2 regions of the Chromobacterium sp. ATCC 53434 genome follow, and region 1 is predicted to be linked to the other one. Evidence: predicted binding sites of a transcription regulator. Region 1 holds the regulator's gene; the other holds the start of a gene.

What was found. Region 1 encodes sigma-54, which starts transcription at its own class of promoters, with help from an activator protein. Its sites were predicted from a motif close to CTGGCACGCTTCATGCTT; they were not measured.
Region 2: the regulator sigma-54 is predicted to act here: its motif matches at 3,317-3,334, upstream of eat (ethanolamine permease).

Annotation. Positions count from the first base shown of each region.
Region 1 covers NZ_CP025429.1:1,040,207-1,046,117, reverse strand. Annotated here, with positions in the region: gene CXB49_RS04940 (SIS domain-containing protein) at 1-892, shown strand, start outside; gene CXB49_RS04935 (HAD family hydrolase) at 937-1,461, shown strand; gene lptC (LPS export ABC transporter periplasmic protein LptC) at 1,458-2,027, shown strand; gene lptA (lipopolysaccharide transport periplasmic protein LptA) at 2,017-2,580, shown strand; gene lptB (LPS export ABC transporter ATP-binding protein) at 2,577-3,305, shown strand; gene CXB49_RS04915 (RNA polymerase factor sigma-54) at 3,312-4,709, shown strand; gene hpf (ribosome hibernation-promoting factor, HPF/YfiA family) at 4,778-5,116, shown strand; gene ptsN (PTS IIA-like nitrogen regulatory protein PtsN) at 5,239-5,700, shown strand; gene hprK (HPr(Ser) kinase/phosphatase) at 5,693-5,911, shown strand, end outside.
Region 2 covers NZ_CP025429.1:3,685,392-3,691,302, forward strand. Annotated here, with positions in the region: gene CXB49_RS16215 (two-component system response regulator) at 1-607, shown strand, start outside; gene CXB49_RS16220 (EAL and HDOD domain-containing protein) at 653-2,071, opposite strand; gene aroC (chorismate synthase) at 2,124-3,224, opposite strand; gene eat (ethanolamine permease) at 3,389-4,810, shown strand; gene CXB49_RS16235 (ethanolamine ammonia-lyase subunit EutB) at 4,807-5,911, shown strand, end outside.

The sequences.
Region 1 (5,911 bases):
CCTGAACGGCGAATTTCTGGACGCGGTCGAAGCCATACTGGCCTGCTCCGGCCGCGTCATCGTCACCGGCATGGGCAAGTCCGGCCATGTCGGCCGCAAGATCGCCGCTACGCTGGCCAGCACCGGCACGCCGGCCTTCTTCGTCCATCCGGCCGAGGCGGCCCACGGCGACCTCGGCATGATCACCGGCGACGACATCGTGATCGCGCTGTCCAACTCCGGCGAGTCCGGCGAGGTGGTGTCGCTGCTGCCGGCGCTGAAGCTGAAAGGCATACGGCTGATCGCGATGACCAGCCGCGCCGACTCGACGCTGGCCGGCGAAGCGGACATCCTGCTGCACTCGCATGTCGAGAAGGAGGCCTGCCCGCTGAACCTGGCCCCGACCACCAGCACCACCGCGCAGATCGCGCTCGGCGACGCGCTGGCGGTCACGCTGATGGAGGTGCGCGGCTTCGGCAAGAGCGATTTCGCGCTGTCCCATCCGGGCGGCAGCCTGGGCCGGCGGCTGCTGGTGCACGTGCGCGACCTGATGCACGGCGGCGCCGAATTGCCGCGGGTGGCGCCGGGCACGCTGTTGAAGGACGCGCTGCTGGAAATGTCGCAGAAGCGGCTGGGGATGGTGACCGTCTGCGACGCCGCCGGCGCGCTTCACGGCATCTATACCGACGGCGACCTGCGCCGGACGCTGGAAAAAGGCGTCGACGTCTACCGCCTGCAGATAGACGAGGTGATGGGCCGTTCGCCGCGCACCATCGTCGCCGACAAACTGGCGGCCGAGGCCGGCTTTTTGATGAAGCAGCACCAGATCACCAGCCTGGTGGTCGTGGACGAGGCCGGCAAGCTGGCCGGGGTGCTGCACATGCACGACCTGCTGCGAGCAGGCGTATTTTGATTCCGCCGTCCGCGCGCCCCGCGGACGGCCGCAAGGACCAAGCAATGCGCATGATTTCCGAGCAGGCCCGCAAGGTGAAGCTGCTGATCATGGATGTGGACGGCGTGATGACCGACGGCCGCATCTACTACAACGCCCAGGGCGAGGAAAGCAAATCGTTCTATGTTCAGGACGGCCTCGGCCTGCGGCTGCTGCAAGGCACCGGTGTGCAGCTGGCCATCATCTCCGGCCGCGCCGACCGCTGCGTCGAGCACCGCGCGCGCGCGCTGAAGATAGACCACTACTACGGCGGCGTGCACGACAAGAAGGTCGCGCTGGCCGACCTGCTGGACAAGACCGGCCTGAGCCTCGACGCCTGCGCCTTCATCGGCGACGATCTGATTGACCTGCCGATCCTGACCCGCGTCGGCCTGGCGGTGGCGGTGCCCGAAGCGCCGCCGCAGGTGCGCCAGCACTGCCATTACGTCACCGGCAATCCGGGCGGCCACGGCGCGGTGCGCGAGCTGGCCGAACTGATCATGCAGGCGCAGGGCACCTTCGACGCCGTCGTCGCCGGGTATCTGGCATGATGAAGCTATTGCGCTCGCACCGGCTGTTCCCGATATTGCTGATCGGCCTGACCGCGCTGCTGACCGTGTGGCTGGACCAGATCTCGCGCTGGGACAGCCACCGCCGCGACCTGGATCCAGACAAGCCGGAGTACGTCGCGGAAAGCATGGTCGCCACCCGCTACGACAAGCAGGGCCTGCTGCTGGACAAGCTGATCGCCAGCCGGATGTGGCAATATCCGGGCAAGCCGGACGCCTATTTCGAGAATCCCGACCTGTACCAGTATCAGCAAGGGACGCTGCAATACCGCGTCATCGGCGAAAGCGGCCGCTACAACAACAAGAACCAGCAGGCTTTCTTCGACAAGAAAGTCGTTTTGATCAAACCCGCAGACAGCAAGCAACCGGAAACCCGGCTGGAAAGCAGCGCGATGTTCGTCGACACCGGCAAACGCTACGCCAGCTCGAAAGCACCGTCGGTGATACACCACGGCAATTCGGTGGCCAACTCGATAGGCTTCACCTACCAGGAGCCGCTGGGCCTGCTCCACCTGCTGTCCACAACCAAGATCACCTATGCCAAATAAGTCCCGAATCGCATTGGCCAGCCTGCTGCTGGCCGCCTCCGCGCTCGCTCAGGCCGAACAGGCCGACCGCAACAAGCCGCTGGAAATCACCAGCGACAACGGCTGCACCATGGACCAGATCAAAGGCGTTTCCGTCTGCACCGGCAATGTGGTCGTGGTGCAGGGCACGCTGCGCCTGAACGCCGACAAGGTGGTGGCCACCCAGGACAAACAGGGCAACCAGACCTTGCAGGCCACCGGCCGCATCGTCACCTTCCGCCAGAAGATGGACAACAACGGCGGCTGGGTCGAAGGCCAGTCCAGCAAGCTCGATTACAATAGCGCCGCCCACAGCGCGGTGCTGACCGGCAACGCCCGCGTCAAGCGCAACGGCGACCTGGCGATAGGCACCGTGATCACCTACGACACCCAGAACGAGACCTACCAGGTGCTCGGCGGCGGCAGCGGCGCGGCAGCCGGCAAGGGCGGCCGCACCACTGTGATCCTGCAGCCGAAGAACACCGCCTCGCAGCCCGCGGCCGCCAAGCCCGCCGCCGGAGCCGACCCGCGATGAGCCCCAGCATACTGACCGTTTCCCGCCTGAAGAAGCGCTTCAAGAAGCGCACCGTGGTCAAGGACGTCTCGCTGAGCATTGAGAGCGGCGAAGTCGTCGGCCTGCTCGGCCCCAACGGCGCCGGCAAGACCACCAGCTTCTACATGATCGTCGGCCTGATCGGCGCCGACGACGGCGACATCCGGCTGGACGACGCCTCCATCACCCGCTATCCGATACACCAGCGCGCCCAGCTCGGCCTAGGCTACCTGCCGCAGGAGGCGTCGATCTTCCGCCGGATGACGGTGGAGGAGAACATCGCCGCCATCTTGGAAATCTCCGGCCGCAAGGGCAAGGAGCTGGAGAAGGAGCTGGATCTGCTGCTGGACGACCTGAACATCGGCCATCTGCGCGACAGCAACGCGCTGTCGCTGTCCGGCGGCGAGCGGCGCCGGGTCGAAATCGCCCGCGTGCTGGCCACCCGACCGCGCTTCATCCTGCTGGACGAGCCGTTCGCCGGCGTCGACCCGATCGCGGTGATCGACATCCAGAAAATCATCTCCTTCCTGAAGGAACGCGGCATCGGCGTGCTGATCACCGACCACAACGTCCGCGAGACGCTGCGCATCTGCGACCGCGCCTACATCATCAGCGACGGCTCGGTGCTGGCTTCCGGCCAGCCGGAGGAGCTGGTCAACAACGACAAGGTGCGCGAGGTCTACCTCGGCGAGCACTTCCATCTGTAAGCGGCGATGAAACAGGCCCTTCAGCTCAAGGTCTCGCAGCAACTGACGCTGACGCCACAGCTGCAGCAATCGATCAAACTGCTGCAGCTGTCCACGCTGGACCTGCAAGCCGAGGTGGATCGCTTCCTGCTCGACAACCCGCTGCTGGAGCGCGGCGACGAGCCGCACGACGGCGAAGCCGCGCCGGACGGCGCCGACAGCGGCGCCGGCGAAACGCAGGACGCCGACGGCCGTGACGACGGCGCCGGCGAGCTGCTGGACTGGGGCGCAGGCGCCCGCCAGGGCGGCGACGACGACTATGATCCGATGCTCAACGTGCCCAGCCAGCCCAGCCTGCGCGAGCACCTGCTGGCGCAGCTGGGGGAGATCGCGCTGAGCGACCGCGACCGCGCGGTGGCCTGCCTGCTGATCGAAGAGCTGGACGACGACGGCTACCTGCCGCTGGACCTCGACGAGCTGGCCGGCAATCTGCCGCTGGAGCTGCAGCTGGACAGCGACGAGCTGGCCATCGGCCTGACACTGCTGCAGCAGTTCGATCCGGCCGGCGTCGGCGCGCGCTCGTTGGCCGAATCGCTGCAACTGCAGCTGTTGCGGCGGCCGGCCGACGAGCCCGGCCGCGCGCTGGCGCTGGAGATCGCGCGCGAACACCTGGAGCTGCTGGGCGGGCGCGACTACGCCAAGCTGAAGAAATTGTTCGGCTGCCAGGACGAGGCGCTGCGCCAGGCGCAGGCGCTGATCTCCCGGCTGAACCCCTACCCCGCCAGCGGCTACGGCCACGGCGACATCCACTACGTGATTCCCGACATCGCGGTCAGGAAGCTGCGCGGCCGCTGGGTCGCCGAACTGAACCGCTCGGCGATGCCGCGGCTGCGCGTCAACCGCCTGTACGAGCGACTGCTGGCCGACAAACGCGGCGCCGGCGGCGAACTGGCCGGCCCGCTGCAGGAGGCGCGCTGGCTGGTAAAGAACATCCAGCAGCGATTTGACACTATTCTGAAAGTGGCGGAAGCTATCGTTGAACGGCAGCAATCGTTCTTTGAACATGGCGAAGTGGCGATGCGGCCGCTGATCCTGCGCGATATCGCGGACGAGATCGGCCTGCACGAATCCACCGTTTCCCGCTCGACCAGCCAGAAGTACCTGCTCTGCCCGCGCGGCCTGTTCGAGCTCAAGTACTTCTTCGGCAGTTCGCTGGAAACCGACGGCGGAGGGGAATGCTCCGCCACCGCCATCAAGGCTCACATACGCGGCATGATAGACGGCGAGGACCGCGCGAAACCGCTGTCCGACAGCGCCATCGCCGACGCGCTGGCCCGCCAGGGAATACAGGTTGCCAGACGCACCGTAGCCAAGTATCGTGAAGCCATGCAGATTCCGGCGGTGAATCTGCGCAAGGCGCTGTGACAGGCCTTGAGAAATACAATGCCGCCCGGCAACCCGACCGGGCGGTCAACACCAGAAGGAGCTAGGGTATGAACCTCAAAGTAACTGGCCTGCACCTGGAAGTCACCCCGTCGCTGCGCGAATACATCGAAAACAAACTGGAGCGCATCACCCGCCACGTCGACCATGTGATCGACATCTCCGTTACTCTCTCGGTGGACAAACTGGTTCAAAAAGCGGAAGTCAACGTGCACCTGTCCGGCAAGGACATCCACATCGAGGCGTCCGAGGCAGACCTCTACGCCGCCATCGATCTGCTGATGGACAAGCTGGATCGCCAGGTGTTGAAGTACAAGGAAAAGCTGACCGAGCATCGCGCGCAGGGCACCGGCCAAAGTTCCGGCGAAGCTGTGCAAGCCTCGCTGTGACGCGACTCTGAAGGCAACGGGAACCGGACGGTTCCCGTTTTTCTTTGCGCTTGCCGGTTTTCAGTACTATCAAGGCAACGTAGAATTCCGGGTTTCTCCAAGAGCCGCATGCATAACCCAATATGAATCTCATCGGCAAAATCCTGACTCCGGACCATGTGCTGCTCGATCTGGATGTCTCCAGCAAGAAGCGGGTGTTCGAACAGGTGGGCCTGTTGGTGGAAAACACCCGCGGCATCGCCCGCAGCGAGATCTTCGACAGCCTGTTCAGCCGCGAAAAACTGGGCTCCACCGGACTGGGACAGGGCGTGGCGATTCCGCACGGCCGCGCCCGCGGCCTGAAGGAAGCCACCGGCGTGTTCATCCGGCTGAAGGCGCCGATCCCGTTCGACGCGCCGGACGGCAAGCCGGTGCAGTGCCTGTTCGTGCTGCTGGTGCCCGAGCATGCCACCGACCTGCACTTGCAGGTCCTGTCCGAACTGGCGCAGATGTTCTCCAGCCGCCAGATGCGCGAGAAGATGCTGGCCATCGCCAACCGCGACGAACTCTACCAGTTGCTCAGCGAATGGACCCCCAATGCCTAGCATCACCGTACGCAGGCTGTACCAGGAAAATCAGCAGAAACTCAATCTGACCTGGGTGGCCGGCACCGGCGGCTCCGACAATGTGATCGGCAACGACGACCAGCGCCCGACGCTGGCGCTGGTCGGCCACCTGAACTTCATCCACCCGAACCGGGTGCAGGTGCTGGGCCTGGCCGAAGTCGACTACCTGAACAAGCTGGAGCAGTCGGCC
Region 2 (5,911 bases), 2.5 Mb from region 1:
CTACATGCTGGGCCAGGCCGGCCACTTCAACGACACCGACACCGGCGTGCACATCTGGCGGATGGCGGCCTACGCCGCCGAACTGGCGGCGGCCTGCGGCTGGGAGGCCGACGCCTGCCACCAGCTGGAGCTGGCGGCGCCGATGCACGACACCGGCAAGCTGGGCATACCGGACGCCATTCTGCGCAAACCCGGCCAGCTGACGCCCGAGGAATGGGAAATCATGAAGACCCATCCGCGCATCGGTCACATCCTGATCCGCAGCGAGGCGCCGGTGTTCCGGCTGGCGGCGGAAGTGGCGCTGCGCCACCACGAGAAATGGGACGGCAGCGGTTATCCGGACGGTTTGAAGGCGCTGGCCATTCCGGAATCGGCGCGCATCGTCGCGCTGGCCGACGTGTTCGACGCGCTGACGATGCGACGGCCATACAAGGAGGCCTGGTCGCTGGAAATGGCGCTGGACGCGCTGCAAAAAGGCTGCGGCACGCATTTCGAGCCGCGGCTGGTGGAGATGTTCCAGTCCATCCTGCCGCATATCCTGGAAATCAAGGACAGCTGGGACGAGCGCGCGCGTTACGCCGACAGCAGCGAGCTGATGATGTTCTAGCTGAGTGGACGACGCGCGCCGGCCTGAACGGCGCGGCCGACGCCGCTACACCGCCTCGACGTTGTTGTGCACCTCGCTGTCGCGCAGCACCACCTGCGCCCACACCACCGCGTCCAGGTAGTACTGGTTGGTCAGGTCGAGGTCGAAGTCCAGCACCTTGGCCAAGGCCTCGATGCGGACGTTGTCGCCGTGCTCGCAGGCCAGCGCCAGCGACAGATAGGGCGCGAAAATGCCTTTCTGCTCCACCACCGCCTCGCGCACCGTCAGCGGCAGCTCCAGCGGGTCCAGCACGTCCGGAAACGGAATGTTCAGCAACACGTCCAGCAAGGAGAACATGCCGGTCAGGAACAGGTGCTCGGCTTCCAGCTTGTTGCCGCGGTAGCCGCCGAGCTTCTCCATGAAACGGGCGCGGATCAGCGACTTCTCCAGCAGCGCGACCGCGGTGCCGTCGTCCTTGCGCGAGGTGAACAGCAGCATCGATAGCCACTTGAACAGCGTCTCACGCCCGAGCAGCAGCAATGTCTCCTCTATCGTCTGCACCTTGCGCGACAGGCCGTGTATCGGCGAATTGATGAAACGCAGCAGCTTGAACAGCAGCACGGAGTCCAGCTTGAACTGCGCTTCCACTTCCTTGGGATCGGCATTGGCGCGCAACAGCCGCATGATCTGCAGCACCCGGGTCTGGCTGGTGTCGACCTTGCCGCCCTCCAGCGCGTGCGCGGTCAGCACGAAGGGGCCGTGGAACAAGGCGAAGCGGTTGCTGCCCGGCGCGCGCAGGCAGACGTCCAGATCCTCGGCGGTGCCGACATTGCGCGCCATCCATCGCGCGCCCGGATAACGCTTCGGCAGCTGGTCCAGTATCGGCGCCAGCACCCGGGTCGACGGACCGGCGAAATCCAGCACCATGAAATCGACGCGGCTGAACAGATCGGCCTGCAGCGCCGGACTCAGCACGCCCTGGTCGTACGAGGCCGGCTCCAGCGCGAAGCGCAGCCCGAGCTTCTGCAATTCGTCCAGCTGCGCCAGCATCTGCTCGGTCACCACCAGGTCCGGCACCACTTCCAGCACGAAGATGACGCTGCCGGCCGGCATGCCGCGCAACAAGGGCTCGTCCAGCGAGGTCATCGAAATGTGGACGAAGGCGCGGCGGAAGGCCAGCAGGCGGAAGATGTCCATGTTCTGCAGCGTGGACAGCAGCAGGCGGTCGAACTCCTGCTGCTTGTCGGCGACATTGCGCTTGCCCAGCCGGACGAAGAAATCGTAGGCCACCACCCGCTGCTGGCGGTCCATCACCGGCTGGTGCGACACGAAACCCAGCGTGGCCGGCAGATCGGCCGGCGCCTCGTCATCCGGCAACGGCATGACCGTGTCCGCTTCCTGGCGGACCGGAGGCAGCGCCTCCTCGTCCGCTTCGGGGTTCTTTTTCCGGCGTCCAGCCAAGCCATCGATCAGACTTTTCAGCATGATGCCATCCTATGTGAACCGGCCCGGCCCCGCGGCCACTGTCTGTTAAATTCTAGCCGATGCGTCCGGCAATTCTCGGAGTTTCCACCTTGACGTCGCCGCATTGGGCGCGGTGGCGCAAGGCGTGGTCCATCAACACCAGCGCCAGCATCGCCTCGGCGATCGGCGTCGCGCGGATGCCGACGCAGGGGTCGTGGCGGCCGTGGGTTTCCATCGTCACCGCCTCCCCCCGCTTGTTGATCGAGCGGCGCGGCTGGGCGATCGACGACGTCGGCTTGATCGCGATCGACACGTCGATCTGCTGGCCGGTGGAGATGCCGCCGAGCACGCCGCCGGCGTGGTTGCTGGCGAAGCCCTGCGGCGTCAGCTCGTCGCCGTGCTCGCTGCCCTTCTGGGCCACGCAGCCGAAGCCCGCGCCTATCTCCACGCCCTTGACCGCGTTGATGCTCATCATCGCGTAGGCGATGTCGGCGTCCAGCCGGTCGAACACCGGCTCGCCCCAGCCGACCGGCACATTGTCGGCCACGACACGCAGCCTGGCGCCTATCGAGTCCAGGCTCTTGCGTATGCTGTCCATATAGTCCTCCAGCCGCGGCACGATGTCGGGATCGGCGCTGAAGAAGGGATTGGCGCCGACATGTTCCCAGCTCTTGAACGGGATTTGCACCTCGCCGATCTGGGTCATGTGGCCGCGGATCACGATGCCATGGCGCTCGTTCAGCCATTTCTTGGCGATGGCGCCGGCGGCGACGCGCACGGCGGTCTCGCGCGCCGACGAGCGGCCGCCGCCGCGCGGATCGCGCACCCCGTATTTGTGCCAGTAGCAGTAATCGGCATGGCCCGGACGGAAGGTGTCGGCGATATTGCCGTAGTCCTTGCTGCGCTGGTCGGTGTTGCGGATCAGCAGCGCGATCGGCGTGCCGGTGGTCTTGCCCTCGTAGACGCCGGACAGGATTTCCACGGTGTCCGGTTCGCGGCGCTGGGTGACGTGGCGGCTGGTGCCAGGCTTACGCCGGTCCAGCTCGGCCTGGATGTCCGCCTCGCCAATCGTCAGCCCCGGCGGGCAGCCGTCGACGACGCAGCCTATCGCCGGACCGTGGCTTTCGCCGAAGGAAGTTACCGTGAACAAGCGACCCATGCTATTGCCAGACATCTGCTATTCCCCTGTTGCGTATCGCCATCGATTCTAGCACGGCGGACCGCGGCTCCGGCGATGGCCCCGGGCATTGAATCCCGGCGCGTTCGCTGGCATTCTTTTTGCATAAGCGGCGACATCCTTCCATCACGGAAGACCCTCCATCCTGAACAGGAGTCCGCATGAACGCATCGACACCCGGCCTCGCGCGCAAGCTCGGCGGCTGGCAGTTATGGGGCATCGCCGTCGGCTTGGTGATTTCCGGCGAATACTTCGGCTGGAGCTACGGCTGGGCCGCCGCCGGCACGCTGGGCTTTCTCTGCGCGACGCTGTTCGTCGCCGCGATGTACACCGCCTTCATCTTCAGCTTCACCGAGCTGACCACCGCCATCCCGCACGCCGGCGGCCCGTTCGCCTACGCCCGCCGCGCCTTCGGTCCGCTGGGCGGCTTCATCGCCGGTTTCGCCACGCTGTGCGAGTTCGTGTTCGCGCCGCCGGCGATCGCGCTGGCGATAGGCGCCTACCTGAATGTGCAGGTCCCGTCGCTGGCGCCGAAATGGACCGCCTGCGGCGCCTACCTGGTCTTCATGGCGCTGAACATCGCCGGCGTCGGCATCGCGGCGATGTTCGAGCTGGCCGTGACGCTGCTGGCCATCTTCGAACTGCTGGTGTTCATGGGCGTGGTGGCGCCGGGTTTCAGCTGGGCGCACTTCCTGCACCACGGCTGGGCGGGGCGGGACGATTTCCACTGGGGCGCGGTCGGCGGCATGTTCGCCTCGGTGCCGTTCGCGATCTGGTTCTTCCTGGCGATAGAGGGCGCGGCGATGGCGGCCGAGGAGGCCAAGGACCCGGCCCGGACGATTCCGCGCGCCTACATCGCCGGCATCCTGACGCTGGTGGCGCTGGCCTTCGGCGTGATGGTGATGGCCGGCGGCGCCGGCGACTGGAGCCGGCTGGCCAATATCAACGATCCGCTGCCGCAGGCGATGAAACTGATCGTCGGCGAGCACAGCGGCTGGCTGCACATGCTGGTGTGGCTGGGCCTATTCGGCCTGGTCGCCTCCTTCCACGGCATCATCATGGGCTACTCACGGCAGATCTTCGCGCTGGCCCGCGCCGGCTACCTGCCGCGCGCGCTGGCCGCCGTCCATCCGCGCTTCAAGACGCCGCACCGCGCGATACTGGCGGGCGGCGTCGTCGGCATCGCCGCCATCTTCAGCGACGATCTGGTGCAGATCGCCGGCCAGCCGCTGACCGCCAACATCGTCACGCTGTCGGTGTTCGGCGCCATCGTCATGTACATCGTGTCGATGCTGGCGCTGTTCCGGCTGCGCGGCCGCGAGCCGGCGCTGCCCCGGCCGTTCTGCGCGCCCTGTTATCCGTGGCTGCCCGCGCTGGCGCTGGGTTGTTCGCTGATCTGTCTCGCCGCCATGGTCTATTACAACCGGCTGCTGGCCGGGGTGTTCGCCGCGATGCTGACCGCCGGCTATCTGTACTTTCTCGCCACCGCCGGCCAGCGCGCGGCGGCCGCCGCCGACGCGCAATTGCTGGGCGCGACCGAATCCCCGGCCGCAGCCGGCTCCGCCGCGAGGAGCCTGACATGAGCCACGCCATCTCGATAGGCGCGCGCCGCTACCGCTTCGCCGACCTGAAGACGCTGCTGGCGCGCGCGAGCCCGTTGCGCTCCGGCGACCAGCTGGCCGGGATCGCCGCCGCCAGCGCCGAGGAGCGGGTAGCGGCGCAGATGTGCCTGGCCGACCTGCCGCTGAGCGTCTTTCTCGACCAGGCGGTGATTCCTTACGAGGACGACGAGATCACCCGGCTGATCATAGACAGCCACGACGCGGCCGCCTTCGCCGCCGTGTCCCAGCTGACGGTCGGCGGCCTGCGCGACTGGCTGCTGTCCGACGCCGCCACGCCGGAATCGCTGGCCGCGCTGGCGCCCGGCTTGACGCCGGAGATGGTGGCGGCCGTCTCCAAGCTGATGCGCAACCAGGATCTGATCCTGGCGGCAAAGAAATGCCGCGTCGTCACCGCCTTTCGCAACACCCAGGGCTTGCCGGGCCGGATGGGCGTGCGGCTGCAGCCCAACCATCCGACCGACGACGCGCGCGCCATCGCCGCGGCGATGCTGGACGGCCTGCTGTACGGCGCCGGCGACGCGGTGATAGGCGTCAATCCGGCCGGAGACAGCCCGGACGACATCCGCGGCCTGCTGACGCTGATCGACGAGGTGCGCCAGCGCTACGCGATACCGACCCAAAGCTGTGTGCTGACCCATGTGACCAGCACGCTGGAGCTGATCCGCCAGGGCGCGCCGGTGGACCTGGTGTTCCAGTCCATCGCCGGCAGCGAAAAGGCCAACGCCAGCTTCGGCGTCAGCCTGTCGCTGCTGGACGAGGCCCATCAGGCGGCGCGGGAACTGAGGCGCGGCGCCGTCGGCGACAATGTGATGTATTTCGAGACCGGCCAGGGCAGCGCGCTGTCGGCCGGCGCCCACTGGGGCGTGGACCAGCAGACCTGCGAGGCCCGCGCCTACGCGGTGGCGCGGCGCTACTCGCCGCTGCTGGTCAACACCGTGGTCGGCTTCATCGGCCCGGAGTACCTGTACAACGGCAAGCAGATCATCCGCGCCGGGCTGGAGGACCATTTCTGCGGCAAGCTCTTGGGCCTGCCGATGGGTTGCGACATCTGCTACACCAATC